3 regions of the Solibacillus sp. FSL W7-1472 genome follow, and region 1 is predicted to be linked to each of the others. Evidence: riboswitches for the same ligand, from Rfam matches in the RefSeq annotation. Region 1 holds a riboswitch; each other region holds the start of a gene.

The links. A riboswitch is a leader RNA that binds a small molecule or an ion and turns the genes downstream of it on or off. The one in region 1 is predicted to bind S-adenosylmethionine.
Region 2: it holds a riboswitch for S-adenosylmethionine, as region 1 does, so the genes downstream of both, MKY07_RS14830 (methionine ABC transporter ATP-binding protein) here and MKY07_RS01780 (O-acetylhomoserine aminocarboxypropyltransferase/cysteine synthase family protein) in region 1, are expected to answer to the same signal.
Region 3: it holds a riboswitch for S-adenosylmethionine, as region 1 does, so the genes downstream of both, MKY07_RS17985 (bifunctional homocysteine S-methyltransferase/methylenetetrahydrofolate reductase) here and MKY07_RS01780 (O-acetylhomoserine aminocarboxypropyltransferase/cysteine synthase family protein) in region 1, are expected to answer to the same signal.

What each region holds. Positions count from the first base shown of each region.
Region 1 is NZ_CP150208.1:356,466-364,422, reverse strand. It holds gene MKY07_RS01785 (hypothetical protein) at 527-925, opposite strand; gene MKY07_RS01780 (O-acetylhomoserine aminocarboxypropyltransferase/cysteine synthase family protein) at 1,116-2,420, opposite strand; SAM riboswitch class I at 2,537-2,651, opposite strand; gene nfsA (oxygen-insensitive NADPH nitroreductase) at 2,897-3,631, shown strand; gene MKY07_RS01770 (hypothetical protein) at 3,875-5,554, opposite strand; gene MKY07_RS01765 (lysoplasmalogenase) at 5,724-6,359, shown strand; gene pepT (peptidase T) at 6,597-7,820, shown strand.
Region 2 is NZ_CP150208.1:2,954,712-2,962,668, reverse strand. It holds gene MKY07_RS14865 (3-hydroxyacyl-CoA dehydrogenase/enoyl-CoA hydratase family protein) at 1-142, shown strand, start outside; gene MKY07_RS14860 (acetyl-CoA C-acetyltransferase) at 266-1,438, shown strand; gene MKY07_RS14855 (acyl-CoA dehydrogenase family protein) at 1,495-3,279, shown strand; gene MKY07_RS14850 (arsenate reductase family protein) at 3,603-3,959, shown strand; gene gcvH (glycine cleavage system protein GcvH) at 4,040-4,420, shown strand; gene MKY07_RS14840 (toprim domain-containing protein) at 4,510-4,836, shown strand; gene MKY07_RS14835 (thioredoxin family protein) at 4,844-5,146, shown strand; SAM riboswitch class I at 5,208-5,310, shown strand; gene MKY07_RS14830 (methionine ABC transporter ATP-binding protein) at 5,457-6,485, shown strand; gene MKY07_RS14825 (methionine ABC transporter permease) at 6,478-7,146, shown strand; gene MKY07_RS14820 (MetQ/NlpA family ABC transporter substrate-binding protein) at 7,305-7,957, shown strand, end outside.
Region 3 is NZ_CP150208.1:3,604,360-3,612,316, forward strand. It holds gene metH (methionine synthase) at 1-1,635, opposite strand, end outside; gene MKY07_RS17985 (bifunctional homocysteine S-methyltransferase/methylenetetrahydrofolate reductase) at 1,628-3,472, opposite strand; SAM riboswitch class I at 3,575-3,672, opposite strand; gene hemG (protoporphyrinogen oxidase) at 3,759-5,144, opposite strand; gene MKY07_RS17995 (hypothetical protein) at 5,292-5,783, opposite strand; gene MKY07_RS18000 (Sel1 repeat protein) at 5,926-6,768, opposite strand; gene MKY07_RS18005 (LysR family transcriptional regulator) at 6,774-7,661, opposite strand; gene MKY07_RS18010 (alpha/beta fold hydrolase) at 7,849-7,957, shown strand, end outside.

The DNA of each region.
Region 1 (7,957 bases):
ACATTTGTTTACTGTAAACGGTCAATATTCATTCAAATTTTATTTTTTAAGAGCTAATTTGGAGACTATGATGTTAATATTTCCAGTCACTACTTGTGTTTGGGGCTAAGTAGTTGAGAGAGTTTTGTTATGTTCTAATATATTCGGAAATCGTCTAATATATTTTGAAATGTTCTAATAAAATTGCGATCTTCTAATATAACCGGTTAATGTTCTAAAATGGGGTCGCAATCTGCTAATATCCACACTCCATTTGCGAATATCGCTCACACTTCTTCTAATATCGCTCATCATTGTTCTAATAAATCGCAAACACCGGTTTCAATAACCATTTCCTGCCCGGAAAATAAGCGTACCCAACCTTCAAATTCACCCAAATTCTAATAACATCGACATTTCTTCTAATATCCCCAAAATTTCTTCTAATAATCGTTTTCATACTTCTAATAAACCATATACACCGTGTAAAAAAATCACCGAATAAAAAAACACTAGCAAGGGGGCTCGCTAGTGTTCCGGAATTATTTTATACTGCCACGTTTATATCATTATATGCCCGTAAACGATAGGCAGTTAAAATCTTGGTCATGACGATTTCCTCTTTTGCCGAGAAGTCAGGGACCGCGTATGGGCGCTCTACTAACTGAAATTCCCCATATTTTAAGAACCACTCTCTAGCTGGCGACAAAATATGGGCTGTACCATGAATTCTGTATTCCTCGGCAACTTCTTTTATAACATAACCCGCTGTGGCAAGATCGTGAGCTTGTTCTGAGAAAGCACTGTGTCCGAAAACATGCTGCCACATCGTATTCACATCCGCCAAAATTTGCTGGATCGCACAAGCGTTCACAAATTCCTTTACGTCATTTAGTTCATAAATAATATAGGCTGCAACGTTTTGTGCACTGTATACTTTCCCCATGTTGAACAACTCCTTTTCTTCCAATGATGCTGCAACATCACTTTAAATTTTTCCGGTTGGTAATATAATTATCCCAATTGTATTACTAGGTATTTAATTTGTCAATAAAACTTATAAAAATAGTAGGGATTAATTTTCTAAAAATTGCTTAGCTTTTCGAATGGGAAAAGCTAAGCCTATTTTTAAAGCATTATGCGTTTGTTTCTACTCCAACTTCCGCTGCAACTTTCGCTAATGCCTGCTCTAAATCCGCGATAATATCTTCCGCTGCTTCTAACCCGATCGATAAGCGAATGAGTTCTTCAGATACGCCGGCAGTTTTTAATTCTTCCGCAGATAACTGTTGGTGTGTTGTGCTCGCAGGATGGATAATTAATGAACGGGCATCGCCAACGTTCGCTACATGTGAGAACAATTCCACGTTATCGATTACTTGGCGGCCAGCTTCACGTCCGCCTTTAATTCCGAACGTAATGATTGATCCGAAGCCGTTTTTCAAATACTTTTTCGCTAAATCATGTGTCGCAAAATCTTCAAAGCCGTTGTAATTCACGTACTCCACAAATGGGTGGTTTCTTAAATACTCGGCAACTTTCTGTGTATTTTCATTGTGTCGGACAATACGCAAATGAAGCGTTTCAAGTCCTTGCAGGAAATTAAATGCCGCGTCAGCAGATAATGTTGGACCAAAATCACGCAATAGTTGAACACGAAGCTTTGTCGCAAATGCAGCGCCTGCTGTGTCAATTCCGTATCTTAGACCGTGGTATGAAGTATCGGGTTCTGTAAACCCTGGATGTCTTCCTTGTGTCCAGTCGAATTTACCGGCATCAACGACAATCCCGCCGATCGTCGTTCCATGACCGCCAATCCATTTTGTTGCAGAATGAATGACAACATCCGCGCCGAATTCAATCGGATTACTTCCATATGGGGAAGCAAATGTGCTGTCGATTAATAAAGGAAGACCATTGTCATGAGCGATGTTTGCTACCGCTTCAATATCCAGTACTTTCAAGCTTGGATTTCCGATAATTTCTGCGAAGATTGCCTTCGTTTTATCAGTGATTGCCGCTTGGAAATTTTCAGGATTTGATTCATCTACGAATTTTACTGTAATGCCGTAACGAGGCAATGTTGTCGCGAATAAATTATAAGTCCCACCGTAAAGTGAACCTGCCGCAACAATTTCATCCCCTGCACCGGCTACGTTTAAAATAGAAAATGCTACTGCTGCTGCGCCAGATGAAAGCCCTACTGCAGCTGTGCCCCCTTCTAATAAAGCAACCCGTTCTTCAAATGCCCCGACTGTCGGGTTCATAATTCTTGAATAAATATTGCCTGTTTCCTGTAATGCAAATAGACGTTGCGCATGAGCTGTGTCATTAAATGCATAGGCCGTTGTACGGTAAACCGGAACTGCAATTGCTCCTGTTTCCGGGTCTGGCTTTTGACCCCCGTGTAATAATAATGTTTCTGGTCTTAAATTTGTCATTTTAATACCCCCAAAAATTTAATCGATGGTGAAATCGGTGTTTTTGAGGAGGATTTTTTAAATGAAAAAAACCCCCTTCAGTTAAGAAGAGGGTTGCGCATGAGCAAGTTTGCCTCCTCTTATCTTTCAAAATGATTGTCCATTTTGTAGGATTTAGCACCTTAGTCAGTTCATCACTTACTGGTTGCCGGGCATCTCAGGGCCTATTCCCTCCGCCGCTCTTGATAAGAGTTATGTGATTTGTGTTCCATCGTTGAGTCTCAGTATAAAACATACTAATCCGATATGTCAACACAAAAAATTAAAATTTTCAGATTTCTATTCTGATTACTCTTATCTGTATTTAACGATATGCAAAAATTTCCTCCCTATGAATTGAATAGACGCTTATAATCGACTTCAACTAAAATATTGACTAAAATAAGCTTGAAGGATATACCATTAAGATTTTTATTACATAAAAGGGAGATGTTCACGTGAATACAAAAGAATTATTACGCAGTCACACATCTGTTCGCAAATATACAGGTGAGGAAATTTCAAAAGAAACTGTCATCGATTTAATCGAAACAGCACAAATGGCGGCAAGCTCGCATTTTGTGCAGGCATACAGTGTTATCTGGGTAACGGATGAAGAAAAGAAAACTAAGCTGGGTGAACTGTCTAAAAACGAATTCCAATTCAAAACAGCTGGTGCCTCTTTCTTGTTTTGCGTAGATTTCAAACGTTTGCAGGTAGCTGGTCAAAAGCACGGAGTCGATATTTCTGCTGACACGGCTGAAAACGTGCTTGTAGGTGTAGCAGATGTTGCATTATTTGCGCAAAACTTTGTTATTGCAGCAGAATCAATGGGTTACGGCATTTGCTATATTGGCGGTGCCCGTACAAATCCTAAGGAAATTAGCGAGCTGTTCAATTTACCGGAATATGTTTTCCCGCTATTTGCGATGACGATTGGTACACCGACAAAACGCAATGAAACAAAACCGCGCTTACCAGTAGCTGCGGTATTGCATGAAAATGGCTATGACGTTGATCAATACGATACGCTTCTAGATGAGTATGATGGAATTATGGAAGACTATTACAGCAGCCGATCTTCAAATCAAAAGACGGCAACATGGACAAAGCAAATGGCTGATTACTTAGTAGAACAAAATCGTCCACATATGAAAGAGTTCCTCGCTTCACAAGGTTTCACTTGGAAGTAGGCTAATAAACCAAAAATGCTATTTTTCTCTGTGAGAAAAATAGCATTTTTTTGCTGAGCGTTAAAAATTGATTTCCATTCCGGGACGCTTTCCGCGGGCACGGCCTGAGCCTGTAGTCTCAGGCGTCGTGCTGTTCCCGCTGGAGTCGCCCTACATTCCAATCAATTTTACAAAGTATCCGTTTCTTAATAAGAGTTTTCTTCTTATCCAGCGGTACTTCTACTTCTGCCCAAATTTCTTTGTTTATTTCAATCCTTCAATTTGCAATGCTTTCACAGGCTGGAAATCTTCCCCTGTTTTCGCATACGTAATGGTCGCCTGATCGCCTTCTTGCAAGTAAATTGCAAACGGTGCAACTTCTGTAGAAACAATGAAGTTTTCACCTGTATTTGCCAGGAATGATACGATCGTGAAATCCCCTACACGCTCTTTATAAACACGCACGACTTTTACCGTCGCCTTTGCTTCTTCAGCATTTGAAGTACCGTCTACCGTACTTCCGCCACGACTTAGCGCTGTTTTATAAAGTCTTAACGCTTCATTTGGTGTTGTACCATACGCCGAAATTTCAGGATTTGCTGCTGACACGATAAAGTAATTTTGCAGGAATCCGTTCGCATCGAGTACAGCTGACAGCCAGCTCGCTTCACCGTAGAAGTTGTAAAGGATCGGCATTTCACCTTCCCATTCTTTTTCGATGAACTTTTTCTCGATAATTTCAAGAGCCCCTTGGGAATCCATATAAGACTCTTCCAGATTTCCGGTATAGTACGTCGCTTCACCGGTACGTGCATGTGTTAATGCATAACCAAGCATCGAGTCAACGCCCTCTTTCGGACTTGTAAAATCAGTGAAATAATACATTTCCCCATCTTCCATAAAGATCGGGCTTACATTTGCTTCCGTACCTTCATCGCTCGGCAACTTAACATCCTTTTTACCGACTAGACTGTTCCAGAATCCGTGCACATAATTACCGTAATAACTATTTTGCAAACTTACCGCTTCCGGTGATACCGCACCATCGATAAATGCCGGTACATCTGCAATCGCGATTTTCTCTGTTGCACCTGTCTCCGCATCAACAAGTACAACCCCTTTTACATCAAAGCCGTTACGTGCTGAAATAAATTCCCCGTAAGAACGGATGTAATACGGTTTACCATCCTCATCAATTTCAAGCTGCGGATCTCCGTAGAAAATTAATGATGGATTTTGAAGACGAATATGACGCTCCAGGTTTTTATTTAAATAAGCAGATGGAACATAGTTCATTTCAGCCTTCACAAACTTTGGATTATCGCTTGAGTCTGTAGCACTCATCGTGAAATAACCAGGTGTTGTTTTTCCGTTGAACCATTTAAAGAATCCTGAAAATTCTACAGGTGCAATGTAAACATACTGATCATTTACTTTTTGAATTTGCAGGTTTCCTAATTCATAATAGCTCGTGTTTGGAACCTGTCCAAACGCTTTTTTCATTTTGTTTTTAACAAATTTTGGCGGTACACTTGCCGGTGTTTTCGTCTCATCAAACGACGAAATTTCCGTTTTTTCTTTCATCTCTGAAGATTTGAATTTTTCATTTGCATTTAAAAATGGTGCACTTACTAAATAGCCGATCCCAATAATGCCAACAAGCACGATGGCTGATTTAATTTTTTGCTCCTTCCCAACAGCAAATATTGCCCCAATAATGGCTACAACAGGTATTACGTATAAGAAAATCGTCCAGCTTAGATCGATTTTTGAAATATATACTGTTAAGAATACTGATATAAAGCTTACAATAAATGTCGTAATGAATAAGCTCGTAAATGTTTTTGATGAAAGCTCCTTATTGCGAACTTTTTTTGATAACGGCATTAATAATAATGTGATCAAAAGTGATCCAATTGCCGTTATTAGCAATAATTGTCCCATAACAATCACCCTCTCTTACTTACTATGTACGAATAACCTCCCAAAAAGATTCATAAACAAGTAAAACTGCATAATTTCTGGCATAATAGAGCATATATTGCATTTTTATAAATTGATAGTTTGGTTTTACATTAATTTTATATAAATATTTTTACTTGGGGGTTAATAGATGGCACGTAAAGTTCTGATTTTACTTTTCTTCGGGCTTGGCTTGTACTATGTGTTCTTTTTTGAATCGATCGATAGTTCATTAAAAATGGTCTTTAAGCTTTTGCCAATGATTTTCCTTATAGTGCTCGCATTTTTAACGAAAGTACATGTGAAATCACCATATTACTGGCTGATCTCTATTGGTTTAATTTTCTGTGCGGTTGGCGACTATACATTGCAGTGGTTCATTATTGGACTGAGCTTTTTTCTGGTCGGTCATATTTTCTATATTTTTGCTTTCCGCTCAACAAATCAGCAGAATACACCACTGTACGTAAAGTTTTTTTTAGCTTTATATGGTGCGGTTATGATGTTCTGGATTGCAGGAAGTCTTCTTAAAAAAGGAGATGCTGTACTCGCCATTGCAGTGACTGCTTATATTTTAGTAATTTTAACGATGGGATGGACATCGTTCCGAACAGGCAGTAAGTTTGCTGTCATCGGCGCCACCCTCTTTATCATGTCGGATTCGGTCTTGGCTATTAACCGTTTTATGTTTGAGGTTGCCTATTCCCATATCTTGATTATGTTTACGTATTACGGCGCACAGTTTTTCCTCATGCTCAGCATAATTGATTATGATCGATTACGCTAAAGCGTAATCGTGTCCAGATTTTTTAGACACACAGGATGTGGGTCAGTCAGCCGTTGTCACACGATGTGACGTATTTAGGCTGACTTCATTATTCATTTAAAAAATCTGTGACATCTGCCAGAGGCTTATCTTCATTCAGCGGGTACTTAAGTAGCCGCTGAATGAAGATAATTAGTTCAAATTCCGAAATAAAAAGTGTAGAATGAAAGCAATAAGTATTTAGGAGGTCTTTTTCGGATGAAAGAGAAAGTAATTGAACGTTTAGTACGCTATGCAAAAATTGATACACAATCAGATTTCAACTCTGACACAACCCCTTCTACAATGAAGCAATTCGATTTATTACATGTATTAAAAGATGAATTGGCAGCAATCGGTTTAACAGACATTACACTTGACGAAAACGGCTACCTTTTTGCAACACTTGAATCGAATACAGATAAAGACGTACCGACACTCGGCTTTTTAGCGCATGTTGATACAACATCGGATTACACAGGAACAAATGTACAGCCTCAGCGCATCGATAACTATGACGGTGAAGCGATTACATTAAATAATGGGTTAGTAATGGCACCGGACTACTTCCCGAACTTAAAGAACTATGTTGGCCAAACGTTAATCACAACAGATGGCAATACATTGCTTGGTGCTGATGACAAAGCCGGCATCGCTGAAATTATGACTGCGATGGAATACTTAGTGAAAAATCCGGAAATCAAGCACGGAAAAATCCGTGTAGCATTTACACCGGACGAAGAGATCGGGCGCGGTCCACACAAATTTGACGTCGAAAAATTCGGTGCGGATTATGCATACACGATGGATGGAGGTCCGCTTGGTGAATTACAATTTGAAAGCTTTAATGCAGCTGGCGTAAAAGTAACGACACGCGGTACGAATATCCACCCGGGTTCGGCGAAAAATAAAATGGTGAACTCGATTACAATGGCGATTGAATTCCAAAACGAAATGCCTAAAGATGCAGTTCCTGAAAAAACGGACGGCTATGAAGGCTTTATCCATTTAATGCATTTCAACGGCGGCATTGAAGAAACAACAATGTCTTACATTATCCGTGACCATGACCGCGCTAAATTCGAAGAGAAAAAAGCGTATATGGCAAAGGTCGGCAAAGAGTTACAGGAGAAATACGGTGAGGAAGCAATTACAGTAGCGATTGAGGATCAATACTATAATATGGGCGAAAAAATCGAGCCTGTTATGGAAATCGTCGATATTGTAAAAGAAGCGTTTTCTAAGTTTAATATCACACCGATTGTTGAGCCAATTCGCGGCGGTACTGATGGTTCCCAGCTTTCATACATGGGCTTGCCAACACCGAATATATTTGCAGGCGGCGAAAATATGCACGGCAAATATGAATTTGTATCAGCTGAAACAATGGAAAAAGCGACGGAAGTCATTATTGAAATCGTTCAGTTATTTGAACAGCGTTAGAACAAAAGTGCTAAAGCGCCCGTCCAACTCCGAGTGGGCAAAACGCCACGTCCTTTTGGCATGCCCCCAATGACTCACATCGTGTGAGCCTCAGACATTGGAGGACCCGATACAACGGCAAAAATATAATGAATGAA
Region 2 (7,957 bases), 1.3 Mb from region 1:
AAAAGTACCATACGGAACAGAAGTTTCAGAAGAGTACTTATTAAACCTGGAAAAACAAGCATTCCTAGAACTGGTTGCAGACCAGAAATCACAAATGCGTATGCAGCACATGCTTGTAAAAGGGAAGCCGTTACGTAACTAATAGAAGTCCGTGATTGCAAAAAGCGACAGACTTTATTTTAAAACGTTGTATTAGTTGAAATATTTTGCCGGCAACTAGCTTACGAGTTTACTTGCTGGCTAATCACAAGGGGGAAACATCATTATGCGTGAAGCCGTTATCGTTGCAGGAGCACGAACACCAATCGGGCGTGCGAAAAAAGGATCACTTGCGAACACTCGTCCAGATGATTTTGGTGCAGTAGTAGTAAAAGAAGCATTAAAACGTGCGGGCTATGAAGGTCCAGTTGATGATTTAATTATGGGATGTGCAATGCCAGAAGCAGAACAAGGGATGAATGTTGCCCGCTTAGTTGGGGCATTGGCAGGGTTGCCGGATGAAACACCAGCATTAACAGTTAACCGTTTCTGTTCATCAGGGCTACAAACAATTGCCTATGCAGCAGAGCGTATTATGCTTGGCCATGCAAAAGCAATCGTTGCAGGTGGTACAGAGTCGATGAGTATGATTCCGATGACTGGTAATACAGTTCGTCTAAACCCAAAAATTGCTGAAGAAGCACCACAATACTATATCGGTATGGGTCACACAGCTGAAGAAGTAGCGAATCGTTACAATGTGACACGTGAAGAGCAGGATGCTTTTGCAGTACGTTCGCATGAATTGGCTGAAAAAGCAATTAAAGAAGGTAAATTCAAAGACGAAATCGTTCCAGTTGAAGTGACGGAGTATTATGTCGATGAAAACAATCAGTTAAAAGAAAAAGTTACAATTTTTGATACAGATGAAGGGGTTCGTCCAGGTACATCGGTAGAAACGTTGGCAAAATTACGTCCAGCATTCAACGTAAAAGGATCTGTAACAGCAGGGAATGCTTCTCAAACTTCTGACGGTGCAGCAGCAGTACTTGTAATGGACCGTGAAGAAGCGGAGAAACAAGGTATGCAGCCACTGGCAAAATTCTTAGGATTTGCTGTCGGAGGAGTTCCACCTGAAGTAATGGGTATCGGACCAATCGTTGCGGTACCGAAAGCACTTGAAATTGCAGGAATTACACAAGATCAAGTTGACCTGTGGGAAATTAACGAAGCATTCGCATCACAATCAATTCAAGTAGTTCGTGAGCTTGGCATTGATATGGAAAAAGTGAATGTTAACGGGGGGGCAATCGCATTAGGCCATCCACTTGGTGCAACAGGTGCGATTCTTACAGTGAAGTTAATCAATGAATTAAAACGCCGCGGCGGTAAATACGGTGTCGTAACAATGTGTATCGGCGGCGGAATGGGCGCAGCAGGGGTATTTGAAGTTCTTTAATTGTCTGGGGAAACAACACAATAAAAATCACAAAGGAAACTAGGGAGGAATTTACAATGGCACAAACAACAAACAGCATTATTAAAGGTGGCGGCTTTTTAATCGAGGACGTGGAAATTAACCGAGTAATTACACCGGAAGATTTCACAGATGAACAAAAAATGATTGCTCAAACAACTCAGGAATATGTAACAAACGAAGTATTGCCGGTAGTTGAAAACTTAGAGCACCATGAGTTCGAGCACTCGGTACGTCTATTAAAAACAGCAGGTGATTTAGGTTTACTAGCAGCTGACGTGCCGGAAGAGTACGAAGGCTTAGGCTTAGACAAAATTTCTTCTGCATTAATCGCTGAAAAAATGTCACCTGCTGGTGGTTTCTCAATCACACACGGTGCGCATGTAGGGATCGGTTCATTACCAATCGTATTATTCGGTAACCATGAGCAAAAAACGAAGTATTTACCGAAGTTAGCTTCAGGTGCCTTAATCGCAGCATACGCTTTAACAGAGCCAGGTTCAGGTTCGGATGCATTAGGCGCAAAAACAACTGCTAAATTAAATGAAGCGGGTACACATTACGTATTAAATGGTGAAAAACAATGGATTACTAATGCAGGCTTTGCAGATGTATTCGTTGTATACGCAAAAATTGATGGCGATAAATTTACTGCATTCATCGTTGAGCGTTCATTCCCAGGAGTTTCTGTAGGTCCGGAAGAGAAGAAAATGGGGATTAAATCATCTTCTACTCGTACATTAATTTTAGAAGATGCAGAAGTTCCTGTAGAAAACTTATTAGGTGAAGTAGGCCGCGGTCATATTATCGCATTCAACATTTTAAATATCGGGCGTTATAAATTAGGAGTAGGTACTGTAGGTGCATCAAAACGTGCATTTGAATTAGCGGTTGCTTATACGAACCAACGCCAACAATTCAAAACGAAATTATCGGATTTCAACCTAACGAAAGAAAAGATCGCATCAATGGCTTCTCACATTTATGCATCTGAATCTTTAAACTATCGTACAGTTGGTTATTTCGAAGACCGTTTAAGCCAGTTATCTGATGAAGAGCAAAAAGACGGAAAATCAGTTGCAGCAGCAATCGCTGAATATGCTATTGAGTGCTCGATCGCAAAAGTATTCGGTTCTGAAACATTGGATTTCGTAGCGGATGAAGCGGTTCAGTTACACGGTGGTTACGGCTTTATGGCTGAGTACGAAGTAGAACGCATTTACCGCGACTCTCGTATTAACCGTATTTTCGAAGGTACAAACGAAATTAACCGTATGATCGTACCGGGCACATTTATGAAAAAAGCATTAAAAGGTGAATTACCACTATTACAAGTAGCACAAGAACTGCAAAACGAGCTATTAATGCTTATGCCTGAAGAAATCGGCCAAGGTGCTTTAGAGCAAGAGAAATATTTAGTGAAAAATGCGAAGAAGATTGCAGTACTTGCAGCAGGTGCAGCAGCACAACGCTACGGTGCAAAACTGGATGCCGAGCAGGAGCTGTTAGTGAACATCGCGAACATTGCGAACCAATTATACGCAATGGAATCTGCAGTAATCCGTACACAAAAAGCAATCGAGCGTGACGGAGAAGAAAAAGCAGCACAAAAAATCCTTTACACTCAAATTTTCTGTCAGGAAGCATTCGCAGAAATCGAAAAAGAAGCAAAAGAAACATTGATCGCTTCAGTTGAAGGTGACGATGCACGTATGATTTTATCGGCTTTACGTAAATTAACGCGCAACAACCCTTACAACTTAATTCCGAAAAAACGTGAAGCTTCAGTGAAATTAATCGAAGCAGAAAAGTATGTAGTTTAATAAAATACTATAGTCGGGTGCATGACACTGCACCCGATTTTTCTATGTTGTTCTAATATAATGTAAAATGTTCTAATATATTTTTACATGATCTAATATATCTCGGAAGTTCTAATATAAGTTTCCTTTCTTCTAATATGATCGCCAAAGTTTCAAATAAACGAAACCATTCTTCTAAAATACGACCAGCATGTTCTAATATCGACACAAATATTCTAATAAAACCCATATTCATAAAAACGCCAATAATACGAACACATTTTTGATTTGTCCTTCTATATCCGTTACAATATAGGAAAATCCAGGGCAAAAGGAGTACTTACATGACAGTAAAATTCATTCAATATCCAAAATGTACAACGTGTAAAAAAGCGCAAAAGTGGCTAGATGAGCAAGGTGTGGACTATGAAAATATTCATATCGTAGAACAGACACCATCTAAAGAGGAGATTAAAGCAATTTATGAAGCAAGTGGAGTGCCATTAAAGAAATTCTTCAATACGTCTGGTATGAAGTATCGGGAATTAGGTCTTAAAGATAAATTAGCGACAATGTCCGAGGATGAGCAATTAGAGCTATTGGCATCAGATGGTATGTTAATTAAGCGACCGATCGTAACAGATGGAAAAAAATTAACTTTAGGATTTAAGGAGTCTGACTTCTTAGAAACTTGGAAATAAACAGTTATTCACATTGTATTTCCGAACGAAATATGGCAAAATGAACTTGAATGTACTACATATAACATGGAGGTTTTCGAATGAGCACACCAAAAGAATTACGTTATTCAAAAGAGCATGAGTGGGTAAAAATTGAAGACGGTAAGGCAACAATCGGTATTACGGATTTCGCACAATCTGAATTAGGTGATATCGTATTCGTAGAATTACCTGAAGTAGGCGATGAGATTTCAAAGGATCAGCCATTCGGTAGTGTAGAGTCTGTAAAAACAGTTTCTGAACTATATGCACCACTTTCTGGTAAAGTAGTTGCAATTAACGAAGAATTACTGGACAACCCAGAATACGTTAATGAATCTCCATACGGAAATGCATGGATGGTTACTGTTGAGTTAACAAGTGAAGCGGAAGTTGAAGAATTATTAGACGCAGATGCTTACACTGCATTAATTGAACAATAATATGAAACACTAAAGCCTTCTATAGTAAGGTTTTAGTGTTTTTTTGTTATTCTATACATAAAGGTGACTTTGAAAGGAAGCGTGTACGTATGGGAAAATGCCTTGTTGTCGAAGGACGTGCCGATAAGTTGAGATTAATCCCGATTTTAGCAGAGGACGTGACAATTATTTGTACAAATGGCACAATAAGCGAAGTCAATTTGATTGATTTATTGGAAGGTTATGAGCAAGATGAAATTATCACTATGTTTGATGCAGATAAAAACGGTGAAAAGTTACGTAAACTGATGAACCGTGCATATCCTGAAGCACAACAGCTAATCATACCTCACGAATATATTGAAGTAGAAAAAACACCTACTAAAATCTTAAGGGATATTTTACTACGAGCAAAATTTTTAGTAAAAGAAGGATGACAGTATAATGGAACAATGGACGAAACAGCAATGGGAACAAAACGTACAACAATATGATCAGACAGCATTTTTCCTATATACGCCTATGTGCGGCACATGTGAAGTATCGGAAAAAATGTTGGAAGTAATTGAGAAATTACTACCAGATCTCCCGCTTGGTATGGCAAATATCAATTATTTAGGGGATTTACCTTATGAACTGAAAATTGAAAGTGTACCTTGTTTAATCGTTTCAGACAACGGAGAACTAACGAATAAAATTTATGCATTTAAATCCGTACCGTTTTTGTATGAAATATTAAAAAAGTAATTGACGTAGTCACTTTGTCGTGATAAAGTAAAATTCATAATAATAAAACTTAATAACGTTGCTCTTATAAAGAGAGGTGGAGGGAAGTGCCCTATGAAGCCCGGCAACCAGCGATTACGCAAAGGTGCCAATTCACACAAAGTGTAAACTTTGAAAGATGAGAGAACGGTTTACCGTATAAATGTATGTGAAACCTTTCTACTTGTCTTGGTAGAAAGGTTTTTTTCATTCAGCGGATGTTTTGGATGAAAAAAAGAACATGATTTTGAAATAGCAGGAAGGTTATTTCAATTTAGAAGGAGTACAACCGATGATTGATATACAAAATATTACAAAAGTGTATAACACGAAAAATGGTAAGCTTACGGCAGTTGATAATGTAAGCCTATCGATCAACAAAGGAGAAATATACGGTATTATCGGCTACAGTGGTGCCGGTAAAAGTACAATGATTCGCCTATTGAACGGTTTGGAAAAGCCAACGACAGGTTCTGTCATTGTAGGTGGTCAGGATATTGCAAAAGCTTCCGGGGCTAAATTACGAGAAGCACGTCAAAAAATAAGTATGATTTTCCAGCACTTCAATTTACTTTGGTCACGTACCGTTGAAGAAAACATCGCATTTCCACTTGAAATAGCAGGTGTTTCAAAAGCTGATCGTGAAAAACGAGTAGAAGAGTTAATTGAACTTGTTGGTTTAAAAGGAAGAGGGAAAGCGTATCCTTCTCAACTTTCAGGCGGTCAAAAGCAGCGTGTTGGCATTGCCCGTGCGTTGGCAAACAATCCGGAAGTGCTTTTATGTGATGAAGCGACTTCAGCACTTGATCCTGAAACAACGGATTCAATTTTGGAATTGTTGCTTGATATTAATAAAAACATCGGACTTACAATTGTACTCATTACACATGAAATGCATGTTATCCGTAAAATCTGTAACAGAGTAGCTGTTATGGAAGCCGGAAAAGTAGTGGAACAGGGAGATGTATTACAAGTGTTCCAACATCCGCAAGCACCGATTACGAAAAACTTCGTGTCGCAAGCTTCTGGTGAAACACAGGAAACGCAAGCATCACTGGAACAGATTTTAGCCAATTATCCAGAAGGCAAAATCGCTAAATTAACATTTGCAGCGGCAACGACAGAACAGCCTGTCATCTCACAAATGATTAAGCAATTTGACGTAGTTGTTAATATAGTGCATGGCAAAATCTCAAATACAACGGGCGGTTCGTTTGGTACATTGTTTATTCATATCGATGGCGAGCCAAAAGCAGTCGCGGAAGCATTAAGCTTTTTAGCGAAGCAAGAAATTCAGGCGGAGGTGATTGAGCATGTTTAATCAATTATTTCCGAACGTAGATTGGGGTAAAATGCTCGAAGCAACATATGAAACAATTTATATGACGGCTGTTGCGACAGTCATCACATTTATACTGGGACTTCTAATTGGTATTGTCTTATTCTTAACGAGCGACAATCAATTATGGGCAAATAAAATTGTACACTTTTTGACAGGGTCATTCGTGAATATTTTCCGCTCGATTCCATTTATCGTCTTGATCATTTTATTAATTCCATTTACGAAGTTTTTACTTGGAACCATCCGTGGTGCCAATGCAGCATTACCTGCGCTTATTATCGGTGCAGCACCGTTTTATGCGCGCATGGTGTTAATTGCATTAAGAGAGATTGATAAAGGTGTTATAGAAGCGGCTCGCTCAATGGGAGCGAAAACTTCTACGATTATTTGGAAAGTGCTGATTCCGGAAAGCTTACCGGCATTAATTTCAGGTATTACAGTTACAGCTGTCGCTTTAGTAGGGTATACAGCAATGGCCGGCATCATTGGTGCGGGTGGTTTAGGAAACCTGGCATTCCTTGATGGTTTCCAGCGTAACCGAACAGATGTGACTTTAATGGCAACCGTATTGATTTTAGTTGTCGTATTCATCATCCAATATATTGGGGATTTCATCACAGCAAGAGTGGACAAACGATAGTTAGTGGCTCGTAAGGCCGTAATTATAAATATTGGTGCATCGAAACAATATGGACGCAAACTTTTATAAAAGTGCGCGTCTATCCGAAAAATAATCAGAATATAGAAAAAGTTTCGATGGGCCGAAAACAAACTAATAAAAAAGGGTAGGTAAAACAAATGAAAAAGTTATTATCAAGCGTTATTTTAGGAGCTTCAGTACTTGCATTAGCAGCATGTGGAGGAGAAGATGAAAAATTAGTAGTTGGTGCATCGAATACACCACACGCAGTTATCCTTGAAAAAGTTAAACCGATATTAGAGGAACAAGGTATTGAGCTTGAAATCGAAACTTATACAGATTATGTACTTCCAAACCAAGATTTAGATAACGGTGATCTAGATGCGAACTACTTCCAGCACATTCCATACTTCGAAGCACAAAAAGCAGATTTCGATTATGACTTTGCAAATGCTGGCGGTATTCACATCGAGCCAATCGGTATTTACTCAAAAAAATATTCATCTTTAGAAGAACTTCCTGAAGGTGCAACGATTTTACTTTCTAACTCAGTGGCAGACCATGGACGTATGCTTTCATTACTTGAAGCACAAGGTTTAATTACGCTAGCAGAAGGTATTGATAAAACAAAAGCAGAAATAAAAGACATCGTAGATAATCCGAAAAACTTCGAATTCGATGCAAACACTGCAGCTGAATTATTAGTGCAAATGTACGAAAATGAAGAAGGCGATGCGGTATTGATCAACTCAAACTTCGCAATCGATAACGGCATTAACCCATTGGAAGATTCAATCGCAATCGAGTCTAG
Region 3 (7,957 bases), 690 kb from region 1:
GCCGAACGAAACATTACTTACACCGAGCACTGTTAAGCAGCCAGGTAAATGTTCTTTAATGAGGCGAATTCCTTCGATTGTTTCCTCAGCGGCACCAATATATTGCTCGTCACCTGTACCTACCGGGAACATTAACGGGTCAAAGATAATGTCTTCTGCTGACATGCCCCATTTTTCTGTTAACAGCTTATAAGAACGCTTCGCTACTTCAAGCTTTTGCTCACGTGTAATAGCCATTCCAGTTTCATCAATCGTACCGACAACAAGTGAAGCCCCATATTTTTTCACTAGTGGCATAACAGCATCGAAACGTTCTTCTCCATCTTCCAAGTTAATCGAGTTAATAATGGCCTTCCCTTGCGAAAACTTCAGTGCGACTTCCATTACTTTTTCATCTGTAGAGTCAATCACGAGCGGAACTTTAACTTTTTTCACAACTTCCTGCATGAAGTTTTTCATATCTTCTACTTCATCACGGTCAGGGTTTGCTAAACAAATATCGATGACATGCGCCCCGTTTTTCACTTGTGCACGCGCAATTTCCGCTGCTTCTTCAAATTTCCCGTCAACAATCAGGTTTTTAAATTTACGAGAGCCGATTACATTCGTACGCTCCCCGATAAATAACGGACGCATCGATTCATCATATTGCAATGGTTCGATACCTGATACGACATGTCCGTGTGTTACATCTTTCGGCTCACGCGGTTTATAGCCATCTACAGCTTCACGGATCGCCGCGATATGTGCTGGCGTTGTACCACAGCAGCCGCCGACGATGTTCAACCAGCCTTTTTCTGCGAAGCCTTGCAGTTTTTTCGATAATGAATCCGGCGTTTCATGGTAGCAGCCTTCTTCGTCCGGTAAACCTGCATTCGGATAACAGCTAATATAGCCATTCGAAAGCTCTGCCAATGAACGGATATGATCGGTCATAAATTCCGGACCTGTTGCACAGTTTAATCCGACAGACAACGGCTTAATATGCTCAATAGAAATATAAAATGCTTCGATTGATTGCCCGGCAAGCGTTGTTCCCATTGGCTCAATAGTCCCTGAAATCATGACAGGCAGCTCTTTGCCAAGCTCTTCGAATGCACGGTGAATTGCAATCGTTCCCGCTTTAACATTGAGCATATCCTGGGAAGTCTCCATTAAGAGCAAATCCGCTCCCGCTTCTATTAGTGCTTTTGCCTGGATATAAAAGTTTTCTTCCAACTCTTCAAATGTAATACCGCCTGTTACCGACAATGTTTTTGTAGTAGGTCCGATTGCACCTGCGACAAAGCGCGGCCATTCTGGTGTCGAAAACTCTTTTGCAGCCTCTAGTGCAATTTCAACCGCCCGCTTATTAATTTCAACCGCTTTGTCACCTAAGTCGTATTCATCCAATACGAGTGGTGTACCGCCAAACGTATTGGTACAAATAATATCAGCGCCAGCAGCTAAATATTCACGGTGGATTTTACCCAATACATCAGGTCTTGTAAGTACCAGGTTTTCATTACAACCGTCTAAGTCTTCTCCGCCAAAATCTTCATATGTTAGGTTTTCTGCCTGAAGCATTGTCCCCATGGCACCATCGATGATAAGTATTCTTTTTTGTAATTGCTCATGAATCGGGTGATTATACATTCGACTGAACTCCTTTACTTTCCACATCATATTGTTTTACATAGTCCATTAATTCCAGCGTCATATCATAGCGTAAAAACGGTGTAATTAAATAAATACCGTTAAAGTATTCACATGCTGTATCGAGCAGCTCTTTAGCAATCGCGATTCCTTCTGCTGTCGATGCTTCCTTGTCATCCCCACAGGCAGCCATGCGCGCAAGTACTTCATCGGACAGTTTAATGCCCGGTACTTCATGATGTAAAAATTCCGCGCTGCGTGAAGATGTTAGTGGCATAATCCCGATATAAATCGGTGTTTCCAAATGCTTCGTCGCCTCATAGATTTCGATAATCTTTTCTTTCGTATAAACCGGCTGTGAAATAAAGTAATCTGCTCCATGCTCGATTTTCTTTTCTAAACGGGCTACAGCACGGTCCAATACACGAACATTCGGATTAAAGGCAGCGGCTACCGAGAAATTTGCCTGTTTACGCAGCGATTTCCCAGTAAAAGAACCACCTTTATTTAACTGCTTAATTAGAGAAATCAGTTCCATTGATGAAACATCATATACGCTCGTCGCCCCCGGGAAATCCCCTACTTTTGTCGGGTCTCCTGTCACGACAAGAATATCATGAAGTTCCAGTGCATCAAGTCCCATTAAATGTGACTGAAGCCCAATTAAATTTCGGTCACGGCACGTCAAATGCGGCAATGAACGAATTCCTTGCTCTTTTAAAATCGCAGCCATCGCGATATTACTGATGCGCGGTGAAGCAAGGGAGTTATCAGCCATCATAATGACATCGGCTCCTGCTTTAGATAACTGTTTTGCCCCTTCTACAAATCCGTCAATTTCCAGATGACGTGGCGTATCCAGTTCCACTATAACTGAACGTTCACGTTTTGCTTTTTCGTGGAGCGGCTCCTGTTTACGTGGCTCCGGAATTCGGACAAATTGTGTAGACCTGTGTTTTTCTTCTTTTGTTTCAATTGGCTGCATATTCACCAAACGTTTTTTTACGGCTGCAATATGCTTCGGTGTCGTCCCGCAGCATCCGCCAATTAAACGGACACCTTGGTTTACGAGTTCAACTGCTGCACGTGCGAAATAATCGGTTTCCGACTCATAAACTACTCGACCATCTTCAATGTCCAATAATGATGCATTCGGATAAGCTGATAAAAAAGCTTTATTCGGTAAATTAACCCCTTCAAATGCCTGAATTGTATGGAAAGGACCTAATCGGCAGTTACTCCCAACAATATCTGCACCTAACCTTTCCAAGTCTTGAAACGCTTCATTTAACGTCATTAAATTTTGAAGGACACCCGGTTCCTGCATCGTCATTTGAGCAATGATCGGCAAATCGGTCATCGAACGTAATAGATGGACACAATGCGATAATTCTTCAAAATCGTAATACGTTTCCAATAAAAATCCATCCGGTTCACCTGCTAGTAATACTTCCGCCTGTTCTTGGAACGCAGCTAAAATTTCATCTAATGTTGCATCACTTTTACGAATTCCCCGAATACCACCGATCGTTGCAAGAACATATTGCCCATCCAGGGAAGCTGCCCGCTTTGCGATCTTTAACGCTGCTTCATTAAACTCCTTCACACGATTTTCATAACCATAACGTGCAAGCTTAATGCGGTTAGCTCCATATGTATTGGTCTGAATAATATCTGCACCTGCCGCAATATATTCACTATGAATTTTCTCTATAATATCAGGACGGGCAATATTCATTTCTTCATGGCAATAATCCAACCCATATGAATAAAGAAGTGTCCCGATTGCTCCGTCGGCTGTTAAAACCCGTGTTTGTAATTCTTCAAGTAAACCCATTGCCTTCACTCCATCATTTACAGTATTTTCAGTATTTTTACGATACAAAAAAGCCTTCTTTCATTAAAGAAAAGAAGGCATAGTAGTTATCGACTTAATCCCTTCTCATCTTCTGGCATTCGCCACTGGATTTAGCACCTGACTTAATGTTGGTTGCTGAAGTTTCATCGGGCCAGTCCCTCGACTTCTCTTGATAAGAAATAATATGAATTTTTGAAATATTTAAATGAATCATAACGTTATCTAATACGTCCGTCAATACCCTTTAGCTGAATGAAGTATTTCTTTACATAATTCGACTAATAATGTGTTCAGCTGTTTTTTTGCCGTTTTGAATACAAGCACCGATTCCTACTCCGAAATAGGCACATCCCGCTAATAGAACATTCGGGTAATCCGTTGCCAGTTGCTGTATAACTTTTGATAAGGCTTCATTATGCGCCAAATCATAGCGCGGCATTTGGTCAATCCACTTTGTTACATTAATGACAGTTGGATCCGCTTCAACACCTAAGCTGAGACGAATGTCTTCCAATGCAACTTTTGTCAGTTCTTCATCTGACATGGCTGCCAACTCTTCATAGCGCGGATTAATATCTTTATAAAACAAGCGAACGAGTAAATTGCCTTCTGCTGACGTATGCTTCCATTTACGGCTCGTCCATGTCGATGCATTACAAATTAAATCACTATTATGCGAAACGATAAAGCCGGTACCATCAGCCGGTAATATATCGTCCGGTACATCAAAGCCAACATACATCGTTAAAGTAGATGCCGTCGTGAACTTTTTCAGCTGTTCCTCTAATGAATCATCCTGTATTACATGACGTACCGTCTCATTTGGAACGGCCAGTACAACAATATCTGCCAATATTGTTTCATCTTCCAGCACGACTTCATATTGCTCACCTTTTTTTAGAATTTGCTTTGTTACTGTCTTTCTCATGAATTCAACTTCCGGCAGCTGTTCTTCTAAACGATTGATTAATGCTGATAAACCCGGACGGAAAGAAATAAACTTCTTATTCGCAGCTTTTTCGAATTGCTCGCGATGTGCCTCGAAGCCTTTAATAATCGATCCGTAGTTGTTTTTATAATCCACTAAATACGGCAATGTAGATGCCAGGCTTAATTGATATAAATCGCCTGAATAAACTCCTGCCAATACTGGAGCAATTTGCTTTCGAACAATTTCTTCACCTAAAAAATATTCTAAAAACGTACCGATAGAGCTTTCTTTAGTAAATTTAGTATTCGGGATTTCTAAATCTTGAAGGGCCCTCTTCTTTCCTTCTTCTGAAATTAACGTACTCGACATGAGCGATTCTACACTCATCGGAATACCGAATGTCGAACCTGCCGGAATAGCATGCAGCTCGTTATTCGTATGAATGTAGGAAATACCTGTTTCGTTATAGACAAGCTCTGATTCAAAATTAAGCTCCTTAACAAGCTCCAATACCCCTGGATGGCGTGCTACAATTGAATCAGCCCCTGTTTCCATAATAAATCCTTTATCGTATTCGGAATGAATTTTTCCGCCTAAATATGCGTTCTTTTCAATCAGTATTAACCGCGCTTCCACGTTTTGCTCATGCATTTTATTTTTCAGATAATGCATCGTACATAACCCGGTAATCCCTCCACCTACAACTACTACTGTTTTCATATCCATTCTCTCCTATTTCGTTCGCTTCTCTTCTTATAGTATAAACTTTTTCATACGAAATATGGTCAGCTGGGTATTACAATTTTCAGAACTCCATAAGAAAAGCCACCCTACCTCGACAGATTCCCAGGTAGGATGGCCTCTATTTTACTTATAAGAAAGTTGCTTTGTCAGGGAAATTATTTCTGCTTCCAAAGATGTAGAACGTTTATCAAAATAGCGTATACGTTCATTGCTGCGGTTTTCTAAATGTTTGTTAAGATCTAGCATATTTACAGCGTCGCTGGCAAATAGCTTTAAAGTACGAACACCAGATTCAATTTTCCGAACTTCTTTTCCATATACAAGTGCGGAATTGTCTGTTGTTTTACCTTTTTTCAATTCCAAAATATTCGTATTAATAAGCTCATCAATTTGATCGTAACGTTTGTTTTGTTTATCAGTCATCATTTGAATTTTTTGTTTGTATTTAATAACATCTTTATGGTCTAATCCAGTTTGGACATAGCTTTTTAAATATTCGACAATTGTACATAGCGTCGTCAGATTCTCTCGCTGTTCTAATAGCATTTGTTGTAGTTTTTGAATACTATCCTCATTATGATCAGAAGAGAATTGTTGGACTGCAAACATATACATAAAAATTCCCCCTTCTTAATACTTTCCCCTTATAATATATTTCCTATTTTCCCTTAAAATTAAACCTATATTTATCAATGAAATAGGTCTAATTTATGACAAGGAAATAGAAAATCAAAACTTTTTAGTATCTATTACATTATTATTCATATATATCGTTATTTAGAACTTTTAGCTTTTCTTTCCACTTAGCAGCTTCTGCTATATCCCTCTGTTCGTAGTAGCTTACTACTTTTTTTGTTGCTTCCATGTCTCCCAGCAAGCTTGCTTTTTTATAGTAATGGATTGCTTTTTCATTATTTCGTGCTACCCCATGACCATTTTCATAGCAGTAGCCGATATTAAATGTTGCATCAACATGAAACTGTCCGCTCGCTTTTAAAAACCATTCCAACGCTTTTTCATTATCTTGCTGTTGACCGAGCTCTCCTGAAAAATAAATCATACCCATTCGGTACATTGCTTCTTCATCTTGCTTTTCTGCACTTCGGGAATAGTAAGCAAAGGCTTGTGATTCATCACATTCGGTACCCAATCCTTGTTCATACATGATCCCGAGTGTAAACATTGCTTCAGCAATACCGAATTGCGCAGCCATCTTAAACCAGCTGAGCGCTTGTTGCTCGTCGACTGCTGTTCCCTCACCGTTCAAATACATATCTGCTAAATTATTCATTGCATCAGGGTGGCCTAAATGTGCAGCACTTTTATAAAGTAAAAATGCCTGCTGCTCACTCCCTTTTTCACCAAGCTCCTCAAAATAGCAGTTTCCCAGTTCATACATAGCTTCTCTGTTCTGCTGCTCACTCGCCTTACACAGCAATCCGTACATTTCGTCATATTGCCCATACTCTTTATATAATAAGGCAGTATTAACCATCGCCTGTTCGTCTCCATTACATGCTGAGATAAACTGCTCAAGCCACTTTTCCTCATGCTCTATTTCATGTTGTTTAAGCCATATTCTAAATTGACTTTGCTCCATATTGTTCACTCTTCTCTTTGCTGAAAATACTGCAGTAAATATTGTTTAAACTCAGATGCTGCTGGAGGCAAATAACGATTTTTTGCCCATGAAACACAAACGGAGCGGTAGCAAGGCGGATCTAACTTCAAACGTTTTACTTTATAGTGATCTAGTCCTTTAATATTCGGAATTACGGATATGCCCATTCCGGCACCAACAAATCCTGCTACTGTATGCATTTCTTCAGCAGCAAATGTTGTATTCAACACGATGCCCTGCTCTAAAAACAGCTCATCCACTAATTGACGGAGCGAATTTCCCTTTTTAATCGCAATAAACGGTTCATTCTTCACTTCATCATATTTAACAGCATCTTGCTGTGCTAACGGATGTGTTGTCGGGACAATGACAAAAAGCTCTTCCACAAATAATTCTTCCGTCTCTATTTCAATTACCCTTGATTCTATTTTTTGCGAAAGACATAAATCGATTGCCCCCTCTTCAAGTCGCTTTAATAAGCTTAACGAAGTCGCCTGCGTTAAAGAAAACTGCATGTTCGGAAACGCCTCGCTCGTTGAAGCAATCAGTTCTGGCACTATTTCCATACCTAGTGTATGAATAAAGCCAAATGACACTTCTCCAGAACCCGGTTTGATAATATCTTCAAATTCTTCTTTAATCCGATCGTATTCATCCAAAATGACATTGACACTTTGCAGAAAAAGCTCGCCAAAACGGTTCAGATAAATCGATCTTCCTTCACGGTTAAAAAGCGGTACACCTAAATGTTGTTCGATGTTCGCAATCGATTTACTTAACGCCGGTTGGGAAATGGCTAAAACCTCTGCCGCACGTGTCATATGTTGCATTGTAGCAACGGTTTTGAAATATTGAAGCTGTTCAATCTCCATTTTACATACCTCACATCATTCATAACTTTTTTGCATCAATATAATAAAAATAATAAATTGTACTTATATGTTTATACTCTTTATAATAGTCGATAACAACAGGTTTTCATATCAAAATTATTTTTAAATTTCAAGTGTTTTTTTGAAGTTTTGTAAAATTGACATAAAAAAAGGAGTCTAATTGACAATGAAACTCATCGCGCCGAAACCTTTTACAATTGAATCCGGAAAACGTGCCGTATTATTGCTGCATGGCTTTACCGGCAATACAAATGATGTAAAACGTTTAGGAAAAT